DNA from 3 places in the Diaphorobacter sp. ED-3 genome. Region 3 is predicted to be linked to each of the others. Evidence: predicted binding sites of a transcription regulator. Region 3 holds the regulator's gene; each other region holds the start of a gene.

Region 1 (6,445 bases), 270 kb from region 3:
CACCACGCCCGACCACACGATGGTGAACAGCACGCTCTTGACCTGCACCCACACCTGCGCGCCCATGCTGAAGGTGTCAGGCGTCAGGCCGCCGGTGCCGCCCAGGCCCTGGGCCGCGAACACGCCGGTGAGGATGGCGCCCACGATGCCGCCCACGCCATGCACGCCAAACACGTCAAAGGCATCGTCCACGTTCAGCATCTTCTTCAGGCCGCCCACGCCCCACAGGCAGACCAGGCCGGCGATCAGGCCGATCGCGATGGAGCCCATGGGGCCCACGAAGCCCGCGGCGGGCGTGACCGCCACCAGGCCGGCCACCGCGCCCGAGGCCGCGCCCAGCATGGAGGCCTTGCCCTTGTGCAGCGCTTCGCCGGCAATCCACGACAGCGTGGCGGCCGAGGTGGCCAGCACCGTGTTCACGAAGGCCAGGCCCGCAACGGCGTTGGCGGCACCGGCCGAGCCGGCGTTGAAGCCGAACCAGCCCACCCACAGCAGCGACGCGCCCACCATGGTCAGCGTCAGGCTGTGCGGGGTGAAGGCCTCTTTGCCGAAGCCGATGCGCTTGCCCACCATGTAGGCACCCACCAGGCCCGCGATACCGGCGTTGATGTGCACCACGGTGCCGCCCGCAAAATCGAGCGCGCCGTCGGCCGCCAGCAGGCCGCCACCCCACACGATGTGGGCCATGGGCACATAGCTGAAGGTGAACCACAGCAGCGCGAAGATGAGCACGGCCGCAAAACGCATGCGTTCCGCAAAGGAGCCCACGATCAGCGCCACGGTGATGGCCGCGAACGTGCCCTGGAAGGCGATGAACACGTATTCGGGAATGGTCGACAGCGCACCAAAGGTTTCCTGGCTCACGCCCTTCAGGAAAAGCTTGGACAGGTCGCCCACGAATTGGCCCTCGCCGGAGAACGCGAGGCTGTAGCCATAGATGGACCACAGCAGCGACACCAGGGCAAAGATCACGAACACCTGCATCAGCACGGACAGCATGTTCTTGGTGCGGCCCAGCCCCCCGTAGAACAGGGCCAGGCCCGGGATGATCATCAGGATCACGAGCAGCGTGGAGGTCAGCATCCAAGCGGTGTCGCCCGAGTCCACCTTGGGCGCGGCGGGCGCCTCTGCCGCGGGGGCGGGTGCGGGTGCGGGTGCCGCAGCAGGTGCTGCGACGGGCTCGGCAGCGGGCGCGGGGGCGACGGCCACGGGTTCCGAAGCCGCCGCGGCCGCGTCGGGTGCCTGGGCCAGCGCGCCGGCGCCACCGGCCAGCAGGCTTGCACCGATCAATAGGGAAGCAAATAGTTTTTTCATGGCAGATCTCTGGGTCGGGAGGGACGAATGCCTGTGCGACGCGCGCTCACAGGGCTTCCTGGCCGGTCTCGCCGGTGCGGATACGCACCACCTGCTCCAGGTGCGCCACGAAGATCTTGCCGTCGCCGATCTTGCCGGTGCGGGCCGCGCCTTCGATGGCCTCGATGACGCGTTCCACCAGCTCGTCGGCCACGGCGGCCTCGATCTTCACCTTGGGCAGGAAGTCCACGACGTACTCGGCGCCGCGGTACAGCTCGGTATGGCCCTTCTGGCGGCCAAAGCCCTTCACCTCGGTCACGGTGATGCCCTGCACGCCGATGTCCGACAGGGACTCGCGCACCTCGTCGAGCTTGAAGGGTTTGATGATGGCGGTGACCATTTTCATGATCGGTTCCTTGTCGAGAGTTAGAGGGTCTTGGTGAGGGAGACGATCAGGCGGGCCTTGTTGGCATCGCCGAAGAAGCCCTTCTTGTTGGCTCCGGCAACCGCCGCGGACAACGACAGGCCGGCGCCGAAGTCGTAGGCGCCGCCCACGCTGTAGTCCACGTAGTTGGGCACGCCCAGGTCCTTGATGTCGCTGGCAAAGCGCGTGTAGCCCACGGACGCCTTCAGCGTGACGCTGGGCGCAACCTCCTGCGCAAACGCCAGGTTCAGGTAGCCCGTGTTGCGCCCACGGTTGCTGGAGGTCTTGGCGCCCGCCCAGCCGAAGTAATCCTTGGACACGGTGTGCGAGTACTTGGCCGTGAACGGGCCGTACGTGGCCGCGCCGTACAGCTCGGTGGTGTTGCCGTTGGTGTTGCCTGGGTACACATACGTGAGCGCGCCCACATCCAGGTCCACCTCGCCGGCCTTGAATTTGTAGCCACCGTAGAAGTCGGCCTCGATGGAGTTGCCGGACAGCCAGTCCACGCTGGAGTTCCAGTTGCCCACGTAGAAGCCACTGTCGCCAAAGCTGTAGTCGAACCCGCCCTGGATGGCCGGGTTCACGGCCTTGATGCGGTTCACGTCCTGGTCCTGGCCGCGGAACTTGTAGTTGCTGGTCAGCGACACATTGGCAGTGAGCTGGGCGCTGGCAAGGCCCGGTACGGCGACGGCCGCAAAAGCGAGGGCCAGGGTCTTGAGGGAAAAGCGGTGCATGGTTCCTCCAGTGTTGGGCGACGGTTGACACCCCCTCAATGCATGGACCGTGCCACCCCGAAATCCGCCCCGCGACGGCCTGCCGGGTACCATCCTGAGGCATACGTGCAGTCACAGGGGTTGCAGCCCGGCGCATTTCGCACCAGCCTGGTGCAGGGCGGCCCCCTGGCGCATCCGTCGCCATGGTTGCACGCACATGCCTGGGGAGATCCGTTGCGATGAGTCTTGCTTTGGTGCAAAGCCGCGCCCTGCTGGGCCTGCACGCGCCCGCCGTTACGGTGGAAGTACACCTGGCCAACGGGTTGCCCAGCTTCGCGCTGGTGGGCCTGGCCGATGTCGAGGTCAAGGAGGCGCGCGAGCGCGTGCGCTCCGCGCTGCAGAACGCCGGGCTGGAATTCCCGGCCAACAAGAAGATCACCGTGAACCTGGCGCCGGCCGATCTGCCCAAAGACTCCGGCCGCTTCGACCTGCCGATCGCGCTGGGCATCCTGGCCGCGAGCGGGCAGATCGACGCGGCCCGGTTGGACGGCTGGGAGTTCGCCGGCGAGCTATCGCTGTCGGGCCTGCTGCGCCCGGTGCGCGGCGCCCTGGCGACCAGCTTGGCGCTGCGCGCGCTGGCGCAGCCCGTACGCACGGTGCTTCCCCCCGGCAGCGCCGAAGAAGCTGCGCTGGTGCCGGGCACCGAGATCTACCGCGCGCACCACCTGTTGGACGTGGTACGCCAGTTCGTGCCCGTGCCCCCGCCGAACGATGATGGCGCGGACGACGGCGGTTGGCAGCGGCTGCAACCCGCGCCGCCGGCCCCGGCCACCGATGGCCCGGACCTGGCCGACGTGAAGGGGCAGGCCGCGGCCAAGCGCGCACTGGAGATCGCTGCCGCAGGCGGGCACGGGCTGCTGCTCGTGGGGCCCCCGGGCTCGGGCAAATCCATGCTGGCCCAGCGTTTTGCCGGGCTGCTGCCCCCGATGGGGGTGGAGCAAGCGCTGGAGAGCGCGGCCATTGCCAGCCTGGCCGGGCGCTTCAGCCCCGCGCAGTGGATGCAGCGCACCACGGCCAGCCCGCACCACAGCTGCAGCGCGATCGCGCTGGTGGGCGGGGGCTCGCCGCCGCGCCCGGGCGAGATCTCGCTCGCGCACGAAGGCGTGCTCTTCCTCGATGAATTCCCCGAATTCGCCCGCAGCGCCCTGGAAGCGCTGCGCGAGCCGCTGGAAAGCGGGCGCATCACCATTGCCCGGGCGGCGCAGCGCGCCGAGTTCCCGGCGCGCTTTCAGCTCGTGGCGGCCATGAACCCCTGCCCCTGTGGTTTTGCGGGCTCGCACCAGCGCGCCTGCCGCTGCACACCCGACCAGATCGCGCGCTACCAGGGCAAGCTCAGCGGCCCGCTGCTGGACCGCATCGACCTGCATGTGGAGGTGCCCGCGCTGCCGCCCGAGGAACTGCTGGGCGCCCCGCCCGGCGAACCCAGCGGCGCCGTGCGCGAACGCGTGGCCCGCGCGCACGAACGAGCGCTCCAGCGCCAGGGCAAGGCCAACCAGGCATTGCAGGGCCAGGAGCTGGAACAGATGGCGGCGCTGGACACCGCGGCCGCGCGGTTCCTGCAGGCTGCGGCGGCGCGTCTGGCGTGGTCGGCGCGCAGCACGCACCGGGCCCTCAAGGTTGCACGTACTATTGCCGATCTATCGGGCTGCGGGACCGTGGGCGCCGCCCATGTGGCCGAAGCCGTGCAATACCGGCGCGCCCTGCGCGCACCGGCGTGACGCTCCACCGCTGCCCTTCCTTGTTTGAATCCTCCTGAAGATCCTATGAAAAACCTCAGCATCGGCACCCGCCTGGGAGGCGGCTTCGCCCTTGTCCTGCTGCTGATGGCCCTGATGACGGCCTTTGGCGTATGGCGCCTGCAGACCGTGGCGCAAGCCACCAACGAGATGACGCAGCAACCCTTGGCGGTAGAGCGCATGATCAGCGACTGGTACCGCTACGTGTACAGCGCGGCACGCCGTACCTCGGCCATCGTCAAGAGCACGGACCCCTCGCTCGGCCAGTTCTTCGCGGCGGACACCGCCACCTCCACGCGCGAATCGGCCGAGCTGCAAAAGCGTATCGAAACACTGCTCACCAGCGACGAGGAAAAGGCCCTGTGGGCCGACATCCAGAAGGCGCGCGTGACCTACCTGTCCTCGCGCGACCAGGCCGTGAAGGCCAAGGCCGAGGGCCAGCTGGAGGAGGCCGAACGCCTGCTCACCCAGGTGTACCTGCCCGCCACCGACCAGTACGTGGCGCTGATCCAGCGCCTGCTGGACATGCAACGCGCCCGCATCGACGCCACGGCGCAGGGGATCAATGTCACCTATGGGCAAAGCCGGCTGTGGCTGATCGTGCTGGGCGTGCTCGGCCTGGGCGCAGGCGCCCTGTGCGCATGGTGGCTCACACGCGGCATCACGCGGCCGCTGGCGCAGGCCGTGCAGGTGGCGCGCGCCGTGGCGGCCAACGACCTCACCAGCCGCGTGCAGGTCGACTCGCGCGACGAGACCGGCCAGCTGCTGCAGGCGCTGCAGGAGATGAACGCCAGCCTGTCGCAGGTGGTGGCGCGCGTGCGCTCGGGCACCGACGGCATCGCCACGGCGTCCAGCCAGCTCGACGCAGGCAACCAAGACCTGTCCTCGCGCACCGAGGAGCAGGCCAGCTCGCTGCAGGAAACCGCCGCCTCGATGGAGCAGCTGACCAGCACCGTGCGCCAGAACGCCGACAACGCGCGTCAGGCCAACCAGTTGGCCTCCTCCGCCGCGCAGACGGCCACGCAGGGCGGCCAGGTGGTGGCCGGCGTGGTGCAGACCATGGGCGCCATCAACGCCAGCAGCCGCAAGATCAGCGACATCATCGGCGTGATCGACTCGATCGCCTTCCAGACCAACATCCTGGCGCTGAACGCCGCGGTGGAGGCCGCGCGCGCCGGCGAGCAGGGTCGCGGCTTTGCCGTGGTGGCCGGCGAGGTGCGCGCACTGGCACAGCGCAGCGCGGCTGCCGCCAAGGACATCAAGGGCCTGATCGGCGACTCGGTCGCCAAAGTAGAGGAAGGCTCCCACCAGGTCGAGGAAGCCGGCCGCACCATGGACGCCATCGTGCAGAGCGTGCAGCGCGTGAGCGACCTGGTGGCCGAGATCACCGCCGCGAGTCAAGAGCAGAGCGCGGGCATCGAGCAGGTGCACCAGGCCATCACGCAGATGGACCAGGTCACGCAGCAGAACGCCGCACTGGTGGAGGAAGCCACCGCCGCCACGGGCTCGCTCAAGGCCCAGGCTGGCCAGTTGGCCCAGGCAGTGAGCGTGTTCCGCGTGGAAGGCCTGCAGGCCGCCCAGACGGCAACGGCAGCGGCAGCGGCAGCGCCCGCCCCCTTCCGCCGGCCCGCACCGGCCACAACGACCAAGCCCCCCGTAGCAGCGCGCACGCTGGCGGCGCCCGCCCGCCCGCCGGCAGCGGCCAAGGCGGCCCCGGCCGCCGCGCGCCACAGCGACGACGATTGGGAAGCCTTCTGAGCGCCCCGGGCGGGAATGCCTCACCCGCCGCGTTTTGCTACGTTATTTATAGCTGTTAGCGCTGATTTAACAAGCGCTACAGCCCAAAAATGCAGTAAAGCAAACAGGCGCAGCCCCGCTGCCGGGCGTCAAACGAACATGCCGCCCGATGCCTCGATGCGCTGTGCGTTCACCCAGCCCGTGCCCGGCTGCAGCAGCGCAGCGATCACGCCACCGATGTCGTCCGGCAGGCCCACGCGGCCCAGCGCGGTCTGGCCGGCGATGAAGGCGTTGAGCTGCGCGTTGTCGCGCACGGCGCCGCCGCCAAAATCCGTCTCGATCGCGCCAGGCGCCACCACGTTCACGGCAATGCCGCGCGCGCCCAGTTCCTTGGCCAGGTAGCGCGTCAGCACCTCCACCCCGCCCTTCATCGCCGCATAGGCCGCGTAGCCCGGTAGCGCGAACCGCGCCAGGCCCGACGA
Region 2 (6,445 bases), 1.5 Mb from region 3:
GCGCGCATCCCGCGCAATGTCGAGCACCACCAGCGACCGCTGCCGCGCCACCACATGCCCGCACAGCGACAGGCCGCGCGGCAGGCCCTGGCCCGCCGAGCAGGCCTGCCCCCCGCCGGCCGACAACGGGCCGTGCGCACACAGCGTGACCTGCCGCTCGCGATCCACCAGCGACACCATCGCCAACGGTACGTCGAAGATGTCGGCCGCGCGCTGGGCCGTGTGCTGGCACAGCTGCTGCAGCGCGGGGCTGTCCAGCACGCCGCTGGCCTGCAGGGCGCGCAGGCGCGCCTCGTCGTGCGCGGGAATGGGCGCGGGGGTGTAGGCGCCTTCCACGCTGGCGCCCTGCAGCTGCGCCACCTGGGCCAGGGTTTCCTCCAGCGACAGCGCCAGCGCGTCGGCGCCCAGTTGGGCACTCAGCTCGTCCTGCGGCTGGGACTGCACCCCACCCCACAGCGCCAGCACGATGTGCACATGCGGCCAGCGGCGCTTGAGCCTGCGGCACAGGTGCCGCGCGGCGGCGGTGGGCTCGGGCGCGAGCCACACCACGCAGACCACGCGCACGGCGTCCAGGTCCAGGCCATCCAGATGTTCGGCGCTCATGGCGCCCTCCACGCGCGCCAGCGCCGGGCAATGCTGCAGCGACAGCGCATGCGCCAGCATGCGCGCCGCGAACAGATCCACCTCCCACTTGCCGCCCAGGCACACCACCGGCTCCTGCGCAGCGGCGTCGGGCACCGGGTACTGCTCCTCCAGCTCGTCCAGCAGCGCGTCCATGCCTTCGACCAGGCGCAGGCGGTGCTCGGGCGTGGCCACCTGCGCATGGTCGCCCACGGCCATGCGCAGCACGGGCACGCCCACCTGGCCGTAGAAAGCGGGCACGGCGCCCTTCAGGGCCTCGATGCGGGTGGTGCTCAACTCGATGGCCTCCGCCGCGTCGCCCGCCAGCAGTCGCTGGTAGATGCGCGTGGGCTCGTCCAGCACCGGCCGGCTGCCCAGCAGCACCTCCAGGAAGGCCAACTGCGGCAGATACCGGCCGATCACCAGCAGGCACACGGTGAGCGGCGTGGACATGATGAGCCCCACCGGCCCCCACAGCGCCGCCCAGAAGGTGGCCGCCACGATGAGCGACAGCGCCGACAGCCCGGTGCTGGACCCATACAGCCAGGGCTCGATGACGTTGTTGCTCACCAGTTCCAGCAGCACGATGAGGCCGATCGTCCACAGCACCAGGTCCCAGCCCGGGTCCACCGCGAAAGCGAGGGTGAGCGGAAACGCCGCGGCAATGAACGGCCCCAGGTAGGGCACGAAGCGCATCACCGCGGCCAGCGACCCCCACAGCACGGCACCGGGCACGCCGATGAGCCACAGGCCCGCCGCCATGGGAATGCCGTAGGTCACGTTGACCAGCAACTGCATGGTCAGGTAGCGCGTGATGCGGTCGCCCGCCTCGTCCATGGCATCGGTGGCGCGGTGCAGATTGCCCCCCCACAGGCGCAGCAGGCGGTCGCGCAGGTCTACACGGTCCAGCAGGATGAAGATCACGAACACCAGCACCAGGCCCGCCTGGGTGAGCGGCCCACTGACCGCCGAGAGCGCGGCCATGAGCTGGTTGGCGGGCGACAGCACGGGCGGCTGCACCTGCACCTTTTGCACCGCCGGCGCGCGCGCGGCACCCGACAAGGCGGGAGCGGCCGCCTCCACCTCGCGCTGCACGATGTCGAAGGTGCGCTTGGCGCCATCGAACATGCCGGGCGCGCGCAACTCCTGGCGCAGGCTGCGCAGCTTCTTGCGGATGGTGCTTTGGTAGGAGGGCAGCTGCGCGCTCAGCTCGCGCGCCTCGTTACCCACGAACAGCGCCCCCACGCCCAGCACCATCAGCATGGCCATCACCACCGCGATGACCGAGGGCAGGCGCGGCAGGCCCATGCGCTTGAGCTGCGCCACCAGCGGCTCCAGCACGAAGCTCAGCAGGAACGCCAATGCCAGCGGCACCAGCAGCGTACGGCCGAAATACAGGCCCGCGACCACCAGCGCCGCGATCACCAGGCCGATCATGAACCGCAGGCTGGGCACCGTGGCGTCCAAGGCCGTGGCGGTGTGCACGGTGCGCTGCGGCGGATAGCCCGAAGCGGTGGCGCCGCGCGCCGCCCCCGCATCCCTGGCCGGCCTGGAATCGGTCGGCTCCTGCGGCCCGCTGTTGCCCATGGCGTTGTCCCCTTGCATCGCTTCTCGAAGTCGTGTCCGGCGCGTATTGTCTGCTGCGCGGCCCCGCGCCCCTGTAGGCGGCAGCCGCCACAGACTGCACGCGGGCGGACGACTGACAGCGCACGCCGTGCACCGCGCCGCCCGCAAAGCGCTCCACCCTACCGATCAATGACCTAAAATAGCCCCAGCGCGCTTGTAGCAAGCGCGAGCAGCTATCAAAATAAAAGCGCCTCTGCCGCACCGTCCCGTCGGCACGCACCTACCGGTCCACCCCCCAACAAAGCCCCCGCGCCGCCGCCTTGACCGCCACCGCCACTCCCCTGATTGCCGCCGGCACCCTGCTGGGCGGCATCGGCCTGTTCCTGCTGGGCATGACCATGCTGACCGACGGGCTCAAGCTGGCGGCCGGGCGCGCGCTGGAGCGCATCCTGGCCGCCTGGACGCGCACGCCGCTGCACGGGCTGGTGACAGGGGTGGCACTCACGGCGCTGGTGCAATCGTCCACCGCCATGACGGTGGCGGCCATCGGTTTCGTCAATGCGGGGTTGCTGGGCTTCAGCTCCGCGCTGTGGGTGGTGTTCGGCTCCAATCTGGGTTCATCGGTCACCGGCTGGCTCGTCGCGTGGCTAGGCTTTGCGGTGAAGGCCGATGCCTTCGCCCTTCCGTTCATCGGCATCGGCATGGCGCTGCAAATCACCGGCAGCGGCACGCGGCGCGGGGCGCTGGGCCAGGCGGTGGCGGGGTTCGGCGTGCTGTTCCTGGGTATCGAACTGCTGCGCCAGGGCTTCACCGGGCTGGATCCGCAGGCGCTGCCACCGCTGTCCAGCGACCTGCCGGGCCTGGCGCTGGCAGTGCTCATCGGCCTGGGCATGACGGTGGTGCTGCAGGCCTCGTCGGCCACGCTGGCGGTGGTGCTCACGGCCGTGGCGGGCGGCTCGCTGGCGGTGGAAGTGGGCGCGGGCGTGGTCATCGGCGCCAACGTGGGCACCACGCTCACGGGCATCCTGGCCGCCATCCACGCCACGTCCAACGCGCGGCGCCTGGCGGCGGCACACGTGCTGTTCAACGTGGTGACGGCCGCGGCGGCCCTGGCGCTGCTGTCGCCCCTGCTCGCCGCCATCCACCACCTGGGCGTATGGCTCACGGGTGAGGGCGACGCAGTGACGCAGCTCGTGATCTTCCACACCGCGTTCAACCTGCTGGGCGTGCTGCTCATGTGGCCGCTGTCAGGGCCGCTCGCGCGCTTTCTGCTGGCGCGCTTTCGCTCGGCCGACGAGGACGTGGCACGCGCGCAGTTCCTGGACCACAACGTGGCCGCCGTGCCCGCGCTGGCCCTGCAGGCGCTGCGCCGCGAGATGGCGCGCGTAGGCCACATGGCACTGCAGCTGGCGTCGGATGCCACCCGCATGGCGCCCGTCGCCCTGCCCTGGCAACCGGCGGGCGCACAGGCCACGAGCCAGCTCACGCGCCAGTTGCAGGCGCTGGAGCAGCTGCAGCAGCAGGTGGGCGCGTTTGTGAGCGACGTGAGCCGCCAGCCGCTGTCGCGCGACGTGGCCGACCAGATGCCCGAGCTGCTGCGCATTGCGGGCTACTACGACACGCTGGCGCGTGTCATGCACCAGGTGGGCCAGCAGGCGCTACGCGTCACGCACCCCGCAACGGTGCCGCCCACCACGCCCGAAGGCCACCCCCTGGCCGCGCTGCCCCTGGCCTTCACCGCGGCGCTGGATTTTTTTGCCGCCGCTGATCCCAAGGCCCACGACCTGGACCAGGTGAACACCGCTCACGCCGTCTTCGACGCGGCGTACGAAGCCGCCAAGGCCGCCGTGCTGCGCGCGGGTGCCCAGGGCTTGCTGGAAGTGACGGCCGTGCACGAGTGGACGGGACTGCTGGGCGACCTGCGCCGCGCCGTGGAGCAGGCCCACAAGGCCGCGCAGCATCTGGCGGCCCTGCCGCGTCTCAAGCCCACCCCGCCCGCCAACGGCCCGGCAAGCGTTACGCCCGGTGCCGAGTGACCCGCAGCGGCGATTCAGGCAAAAAGTGCCTGCAACGCCCTTGAATACAGCGCGAGAAGCTATGTAAAACATAGCACCCTGAGCCCTTCAGCACGACTGCACCTTCAACGGGTGTTCCGTCATGGGCCGGCGCACTGTTGCGTTATGGCACACGGCTGCGCCGCTGCGGCACAGCCGCGGCACGCCCCACCGCCCCTTCCCTCTGGAGCCGTTCTGGCACGGCGCTTGCACTGAGGCACTGCCGCCGCCGCATCGGCGGCATTCCTTCACAAGCACTCAGGAGACACCACATGAACATGGCCGAAATCGCCAGCCTTGGCATCGCCAACCCCTACAAGCAGCAGTACGGCAACTACATAGGCGGGCAGTGGGTGGCGCCCGTGGACGGGCAGTACTTCGAGAACATCTCGCCCATCAACGGCCAGAAGTTCACGGCCGTGCCACGCTCCAACAGCAAGGACATCGACGCCGCACTGGACGCTGCGCACAAAGCCAAGGCCGCGTGGGGCCGCACCTCGACCACTGAGCGCGCCAACATCCTGAACCGGATCGCCGACCGCATGGAGGCCAACCTGCTGCAGATCGCCGTGGCCGAGACCATCGACAACGGCAAGCCGCTGCGCGAGACCATGGCGGCCGACATTCCGCTGGCCATCGACCACTTCCGCTACTTCGCCGGCGCCGTGCGCGCGCAGGAAGGCGGCATCAGCGAGATCGACGCCGACACCATTGCCTACCACTTCCATGAGCCGCTGGGCGTGGTCGGGCAGATCATTCCCTGGAACTTCCCCATCCTGATGGCGGTGTGGAAGCTCGCCCCCGCGCTAGCTGCGGGCAACTGCGTAGTGCTGAAACCCGCGGAGCAGACGCCCGCCTCCATCCTGGTACTGATGGAGATCATTGGCGACCTGCTGCCGCCGGGCGTAGTCAACGTGGTCAACGGCTTTGGCCTGGAGGCTGGCAAGCCGCTGGCCTCCAGCAACCGCATCGCAAAAATAGCCTTCACCGGCGAGACCACCACCGGCCGGCTCATCATGCAGTACGCCAGCCAGAACATCATCCCCGTGACGCTGGAGCTGGGCGGCAAGAGCCCCAACATTTTCTTCGAGGACGTGATGTCCGCCGACGACGGCTTCTTCGACAAGGCGCTGGAAGGCTTTGCGATGTTCGCGCTGAACCAGGGCGAGGTCTGCACGTGCCCCAGCCGCGCGTTGATCCAGGAATCGATCTACGAGCGCTTCATGGAGCGCGCGCTCAAGCGCGTGGCCGCCATAAAGCAGGGCCACCCGCTGGACAAGAACACCATGATCGGTGCCCAGGCCTCGCAGGAGCAACTGGAAAAGATCCTTTCTTACCTGGACCTGGGCAAGCAGGAAGGCGCCCAGTGCCTCATCGGCGGCGCGCGCAACACCGCGCTGGGCGGCGACCTGGCCGGCGGCTACTACGTGCAGCCCACGGTGTTCAAGGGCCACAACAAGATGCGCATCTTCCAGGAAGAAATCTTCGGGCCCGTGGTCTCGGTGACCACCTTCAAGACCGAAGAAGAGGCGCTGGAGATCGCCAACGACACGCTCTACGGCCTGGGCGCGGGCGTGTGGAGCCGTGATGGCGCGCGCGCCTTCCGCATGGGCAAGGGCATCCAGGCGGGGCGCGTGTGGACCAACTGCTACCACCTCTACCCCGCGCACGCCGCGTTTGGCGGCTACAAGCAGTCGGGCATCGGCCGTGAGAACCACAAGATGATGCTGGACCACTACCAGCAGACCAAGAACCTGCTGGTGAGCTACACCCAGCAGCCGCTGGGCTTCTTCTAAGCCCATACAGCGCCCCCACTGGCCGTCCCAGCAGGGGCGGCTGGTGCACGGGGGCTCCCCTTGCGTTCATTTGCACAGAGAAGGAGGTTTATCCCATGCCAGCCAAGACAATGAAAGCCGCCGTGGTCCGCGAGTTCGGCAAGCCGCTGACGATCGAAGAGGTGCCCGTGCCCACCCCCGCCGCCGACCAGATCCTGGTGAAGATCGAGGCCTCGGGCGTGTGCCACACCGACCTGCACGCCGCCGAGGGCGACTGGCCCGTCAAGCCCAATCCGCCCTTCATCCCGGGGCACGAGGGCGTGGGCTTCGTCGCCGCCGTGGGCGCCAACGTCAAGCATGTGAAGGAAGGCGACCGCGTGGGCGTGCCCTGGCTGCACTCGGCCTGCGGCCGTTGCACGCACTGCCTGG
Region 3 (6,445 bases):
TACGACGCCGAACGCATTCTGGTGGACGACGAGGCCGTCAAGCAGGCGCGGCTGGCGCTCGTCGCGGCCACAGCGCAGGTATTGCACAATGGATTGGCGGTGCTGGGCGTGTCTGCGCCAGCCAGAATGTAAGTGACCACTGATATGAAGAAACAGCAACGCGGCGGCACCATCGTGGGCTTCATCCTCGGGGTGATCGTGGGCCTGGGAGCCGCGCTGGCCGTGGCCGTGTATGTGACCAAGGTGCCCGTGCCCTTCCTGAACAAGAGCACGCCGCGTGCGTCCGAGCAGGACGAGGCCACGAAGAACAAGAACTGGGACCCCAACGCGCCGCTGTACGGCAAGAACCCTGTGCGCCCCGCTGCGCCGGCTGCCGCTCCCGCGTCCGACACCGCGACCGCCGCAGCCCAGCCTGCGTCGGGTCCGCGGGCGGCGGCCAGCCGGCCCGGCGCGGCACCGACGTCGGCCGACCCGCTGGGCGACCTGGCCCGCGCCAAGGCCAACGCGGCGCCCGCTCCCGCGACCAGTGCCGATCCTTTCGAATACTTCGTGCAGGCGGGCGCGTTCCGCACCCAGCAGGATGCCGATGCGCAGCGCGCCAAGCTGGCCATGCTGGGCTGGGAGGCGCGCGTCAGCGAGCGTGAGCAGAACGGCCGCACGGTGTTCCGCGTGCGCGTGGGCCCGTTCGGCAAGCGTGACGACGCCGAGTCGCTGAAGGAAAAACTCGATGGCGCGGGGGTGGAGTCCGCGCTGGTCCGGGTGCAGCGCTGAACTTTTGCCCGCGCTGGCGCTCACAACCCTCCATACTGTCCAGGAGTGATCCCAACCTATGAAACGCCGTGAGTTTTCTCTGACCGTCGCCTCCGCGGCCACCGCCCTGAGCCTGCCGCTGGCGGCGCCCGCATTGGCGCAAGGCCGCCAGTTCAAGGAAGGCAAGGACTACGTCAAGCTGGGCAAGCCCGTCGCAACCGAGGCACCTGCCGGGAAGATCGAAGTTATCGAGTTCTTCTGGTACAGCTGCCCGCACTGCAATACGTTCGAGCCTTCGCTGGAGGCCTGGATCAAGTCGGCGCCCAAGGACCTGCACATCCGCCGCGTGCCCGTGGCGTTCAATGCGAGCTTCGTGCCGCAGCAAAAGCTCTACTACGCGCTGGAAGGCATGGGCAAGCTGCCCGAGCTGCATGCGAAGGTGTTCCGCGCGGTGCACGTGGAACGCCTGCCGCTGAACAAGGACGAGCTGATCTTCGACTGGATCGGCAAGCAGGGCGTGGACGTGGCGAAGTTCAAGGAGGTCTACAACTCCTTCACCGTATCCAACCAGGTGCGCAAGGCGTCGCAGCTGCAGGACGGCTACCAGGTCGAAGGCGTGCCCTCCATGGGAGTGGCCGGCCGCTACTACACCGACGGCACCATGGCCGGCAACATGCAAAGCGTGCTGCAGGTGGTGGAGCACCTGGTTGGCGTAGCGCGCAAGGGCTGAAGCGCCCCGCCGCGACCAACGACAAGCGCGCCTACGGGCGCGCTTTTTTCATGCCTGCGCACCGGTTGGCGCGGCGGCATGACAGCCGGTGGCAGGCCTGTACGGGTTGATGCGATCCACTGCGGCGGCGGCGCGCTTGCGTCAGTACAATGACCGCAAGATTCGTGCCCTCTATGAGAACCCGATTGCCCTTCCTCCTCCTGTCCCGCGCCGCAGCGCTGGCCCTGGCGCTGGCTGCATCGCCGCTGGTGCATGCCGAAAAAGCCGACCGCAACAAGCCCATGAACATCGAGGCCGATGCCCTGCGCCACGATGAGCTCAAGCAGACCAGCGTTTTCACCGGCCGTGTCGTCATGACCAAGGGCACCATCGTGCTGCGCGGCGCGCAGCTGGAGGTGCGCCAGGATGCCGACGGCTTCCAGTACGGTGTGGTGACGGCCGAGCCGGGCAAGCGCGCTTTTTTCCGGCAAAAGCGTGACACCGCGCCGGGCGCGCCCGACGAGTTCGTCGAGGGCGAGGGTGAGGTCATCGAATACGACGGCCGCGCCGACGTGGTGAAGCTCATCCGCCGCGCCGAGCTGCGTCGCTACCGCGAGGCCACACTGACCGACGAGCTGGCCGGCGCCCTCATCGTCTACAACAACCTCACGGACGTGTTCACCGTGGACGGGCAGAAGACCGCGCCCGGCGGCGCCACTGCCGGCACGCCGGGCGGCCGGGTGCGGGCGGTGCTCGCGCCCAAGGAGCCCGCCTCGGGCACCAGCGCCACGCCGCCCGTGCGCACCGAGCCGCCCGCGCTGCGTACCAGCCCCAGCCTGGACGGCGCGAAGTGAGCGCGGCCTTGGACGATGCGCGCATGAGCGAAGGCGTCAGCCGCCTGGAGGCGCTGCACCTGGAGAAGTCCTACGGCAGCCGCAAGGTGGTCAAGGACGTGTCCGTGGTCGTGCAAAAGGGAGAGGTGGTGGGCCTATTGGGCCCCAACGGCGCCGGCAAGACCACGTCGTTCTACATGATCGTCGGCCTGGTGCGCAGCGACGGCGGCCGCATCAGCATCGACGGGCAGGACGTGACGGACATGCCCATCCACCGGCGCTCGCGGCTGGGCCTGTCGTACCTGCCGCAGGAAGCCTCGATCTTTCGCAAGCTCAATGTCGAAGACAACGTGCGCGCGGTGCTGGAGCTGCAGACCGACGAGGCCGGCCGCTCCCTGCCGCGCGCCGAGGTGGAGCGGCGCCTGACCGCGCTGCTGCAGGAACTGCGCGTGGACCACCTGCGCAAGTCGCCTGCACTGGCGCTGTCGGGCGGCGAGCGCCGGCGCGTGGAGATCGCGCGCGCGCTGGCCACGCAGCCGCGCTTCATCCTGCTGGATGAGCCCTTCGCCGGCATCGACCCGATCGCCGTGATCGAGATCCAGCGCATCATTGGCTTTCTCAAGGCGCGCGGCATTGGCGTGCTGATCACCGACCACAACGTGCGTGAGACGCTGGGCATCTGCGACCACGCCTTCATCATCAGCGACGGCCAGGTGCTGGCTCAGGGTACGCCGTCGGACATCGTCGACAACGCGGAAGTGCGCCGGGTGTACCTGGGCGAGCACTTCCGCATGTGAGAGTGATGGGCGACCACGGCGCGATGCAGGACCAGACAGTGGGTTGCAGGCCATGAAGCCCGGCCTGTCGCTGCGCGTCTCGCAGCACCTGGCGCTCACACCGCAGTTGCAGCAGTCGATCCGCCTGCTGCAGCTGTCCACGCTGGAGCTGGCCCAGGAGGTCGAGCAAATGCTCGACGAGAACCCCTTCCTGGAGCGCACGCTGGAAGAGGCCCCGCGCGAGGAGTTCGGCCTGGCCCAGGCCGATGCACCGGTGAGCGAGCAAGACCGAGAAGTCGAAGATGCTATTTATTCAGGAGCTGTCAGCGCAGGGCAGGAAAGCGCTACAAGCCAAAATGATGCAGAAACCTCCACAGCCGAATCCACGGCCGAACCCGCGGACTGGGAAGGCGACGGCTCGGTAGACCTGGCGCCCGACGACAGCGAGTGGGGCGGCGACGCCCCGGCACGCAACGGTGCCGGCGCGGGGAGCGACGACGAGGTGGACGCCACCGAGCTGGCCCGCAGCCAGGAGTCGCTCACGGCCTTCCTGCACCGCCAGGCGCTGGCGCTGCGCCTGTCCGAGCTGGACATGGCCGCGCTGCGCTTCCTCATCGAATCGCTGAACGACGACGGCTACCTGGACGAGTCGCTGCAGGACCTGGCCGCCAGCCTGGCGGGCACCGAAGACCCCGAGCAACTCGATGAATTGGTGCACCGCTTCACCGTGGCGCTGCGCCTGCTGCAAAGCCTGGAGCCCGCGGGCGTGGGCGCGCGCGGACTGGCCGAATGCCTCACGCTGCAGTTGCGTGCGATGGACCAGGACGAAGAGGGCGACCCCGACGTGATCCAGGCCGCGCTGGCCATTTGCGGCCAGCCGCTGGACCTGCTGGCCAAGCGCGACGTGCGCCGCCTGGCGCAGGCCTGCGGCACCAGCGAAGAGCGCACGCGCGCTGCGATGGCCTTGATCGCGCGGCTGGAGCCACGCCCGGGCAGGCGCTTTGCCGACGTGGACCGCAACATCATCGTGCCCGACGTGATCGTCAAGAAAACCGGCCGCGGCGGACAGCAGAACTTCAGCGTGCAGCTCAACCCGGACGTGATGCCGCGCCTGCGCGTGCACGACATCTACGCCGGCGCGTTGCGCGGCGGCCGTGGCGAAGGCCACCAGGCGCTGCAGGCACGGCTGCAGGAGGCGCGCTGGTTCATCAAGAACATCCAGCAGCGTTTTGACACCATCCTGCGCGTGTCGCGCGCCATCGTGGAGCGGCAGAAGAACTTCTTCGTGCATGGCGAACTGGCCATGCGCCCGCTGGTGCTGCGCGACATTGCCGATGAACTGGGCCTGCACGAGTCCACCATCAGCCGCGTGACCACCGCCAAGTACATGGCCACACCCCAGGGCACGTACGAGCTCAAATACTTCTTCGGCTCGGGGCTGGGCACCGAAACCGGCGGCAACGCCTCCAGTACGGCCGTGCGCGCGCTCATCAAGCAGTTCATCGCGGCCGAGAACCCGCACAAGCCGCTGTCGGACAGCCAGATCGCCGAGATGCTCAAGGAGCAGGGCATTGAATGTGCGCGCCGCACCGTGGCCAAATACCGTGAGGCGCTCAAGATCGCCCCGGCCAACCTCCGCAAGGCACTTTGAACCATGGCACGCGTCGTCTTCGACCTTCCCCCGCACTTCGGCTTCAGTACCGAGCTGCAGATCTACATCAGCCATGTCAACCAGGGCGGGCACCTGGACAACGCGCAGTTGCTCAGCCTCGTGTCCGAGGCGCGCGTGCGTTTCTTCAAGTCGCTGGGTTACCCCGAGGCCGACGTGGCGGGCCTGTCCACCGTGGTGGGCGACATCGTGGCGCAATACAAGTCCGAGGCGTTCCACGGCGAGACGCTGCGCGTGGAGATGACGCCGCAGGACTTCAACCGCTACGGCTTCGACCTCGTCTTCCGGTTGACCGAGAAGAGCCAGGGGCGCGAGATCGCGCGCGGCAAGACCGGCATCGTCTTCATCGACCGGGCGGCCCGCAAGCCCGCACCCATTCCCGAATCCGTGCTCCAGCCATTGCTGCAGCGCGCAGCACAGCCGCAATGAACCAGCTTCAACTCTTTTTGCCCTGCGCCGCTGGCGTGGAGGGCTATCTGGCCGACGAGGTGCATGGCCTCACGGGGCTGGCCGGGCAGGACCTGCTCGTGGGCCGCGCGGGCGTGCTGCTGCGCGCCTCCTGGCGCGACGCGCTGCGCCTGAACCTGCACAGCCGCCTGGCGCAGCGCGTGCTGGTGCAACTGGCCGAGCGGCCCTACCGCAACGAGGACGACATCTATGCCGCCGCGGCCGACGTGGCCTGGGAGATCTGGTTCACCCCGCGCCAGAGCTTCAAGGTGGAGGTGACGGCCCAGCACAGCCCGCTCAAGAGCCTGAACTTCGCCGCGCTGCGCGTGAAGGATGCCGTGGCCGACCGCTTCCGCGCCAAGGCCGGCGTGCGCCCCGACGTGCAGACGCAGTGGCCCGACGTGCGCGTGCACCTGCACCTGACCAGCGACCGCGCCCAGATCTACATCGACACCTCGGGCGAACCGCTGTTCAAACGCGGCTGGCGCGAGGACAAGGGCGACGCGCCGCTCAAGGAAACGCTGGCCGCCGCCATGATCGCCGCCACCGGCTGGGACCCGCATGGCGAGCAGCCGCTGCCGCTGTACGACCCCTGCTGCGGCAGCGGCACCGTGGTCATCGAGGCCGCGCAGATCGCCTGCCGCATCGCGCCGGGGCTGCAGCGGCGCTTTGCCTTCGAGAAGCTTTTGCCGCACCAGGCCCATGTCTGGTCTGCGATCAAGGACGAAGCTGCCAGCGCCGTTACCGCGGCCTCGGTGCCGATTTTTGGCAGCGACGTGTCGCACCGCATGGTGGACTTTGCCCAGCGCAATGCCGTGCGCGCCGGCGTGGCCGACGCGGTGCAGCTGCGCGGGGGCGACGCGCTGCAGCGCATGCCGCCCAGTGAACAACCCGGGGTCATGCTGCTGAATCCGCCGTATGGCGAGCGCATCGCCGCGGCCGGCACGGCGGGGCGCAATGCGCGTGAGCGCATGTCCACGGTCGAGCGCATGGGCCGCGAGACGGCGCAGACCGAAGACGGCGTGGACTTCTTCGCGCAGTTGGCCGCGCACTGGAAGAAGCACTACGCCGGCTGGCAGGCCTGGATGCTCACGCCCGACCTCAAGCTGCCCGGCAAGATGCGCCTGAAGGAGTCGCGCCGCGTGCCGCTGTGGAACGGCCCCATCGAATGCCGCCTGTTCCGCTTCGACCTCGTGGCGGGCGCCGTGCGGGATCGGCCGCGCGCCGGCCACGCGGGGGAGGGCGGCGCGGCCAACGGTGC

The links. The regulator sigma-54, encoded in region 3, starts transcription at its own class of promoters, with help from an activator protein. The targets are predictions, from matches to a motif close to TGGCANGNAANCTGCTTT.
Region 1: a site for sigma-54 is predicted at 2,489-2,506, ahead of PCQ86_RS01345 (TorF family putative porin). Genes of this name have one in related genera too.
Region 2: a site for sigma-54 is predicted at 4,438-4,455, ahead of adh (aldehyde dehydrogenase). Genes of this name have one in related genera too.

Annotation. Positions count from the first base shown of each region.
Region 1 covers NZ_CP115182.1:280,870-287,314, reverse strand. The annotation lists gene PCQ86_RS01355 (ammonium transporter) at 1-1,314, opposite strand, end outside; gene glnK (P-II family nitrogen regulator) at 1,361-1,699, opposite strand; gene PCQ86_RS01345 (TorF family putative porin) at 1,720-2,451, opposite strand; gene PCQ86_RS01340 (YifB family Mg chelatase-like AAA ATPase) at 2,670-4,208, shown strand; gene PCQ86_RS01335 (methyl-accepting chemotaxis protein) at 4,254-5,984, shown strand; gene PCQ86_RS01330 (SDR family NAD(P)-dependent oxidoreductase) at 6,113-6,445, opposite strand, start outside.
Region 2 covers NZ_CP115182.1:2,089,059-2,095,503, reverse strand. The annotation lists gene PCQ86_RS10285 (AI-2E family transporter) at 1-2,226, opposite strand, end outside; gene PCQ86_RS10280 (Na/Pi cotransporter family protein) at 2,508-4,223, shown strand; gene adh (aldehyde dehydrogenase) at 4,514-6,037, shown strand; gene adhP (alcohol dehydrogenase AdhP) at 6,133-6,445, shown strand, end outside.
Region 3 covers NZ_CP115182.1:550,698-557,142, forward strand. The annotation lists gene argS (arginine--tRNA ligase) at 1-132, shown strand, start outside; gene PCQ86_RS02710 (SPOR domain-containing protein) at 145-771, shown strand; gene PCQ86_RS02715 (thiol:disulfide interchange protein DsbA/DsbL) at 830-1,480, shown strand; gene lptA (lipopolysaccharide transport periplasmic protein LptA) at 1,654-2,313, shown strand; gene lptB (LPS export ABC transporter ATP-binding protein) at 2,337-3,089, shown strand; gene PCQ86_RS02730 (RNA polymerase factor sigma-54) at 3,142-4,719, shown strand; gene PCQ86_RS02735 (acyl-CoA thioesterase) at 4,723-5,166, shown strand; gene PCQ86_RS02740 (THUMP domain-containing class I SAM-dependent RNA methyltransferase) at 5,163-6,445, shown strand, end outside.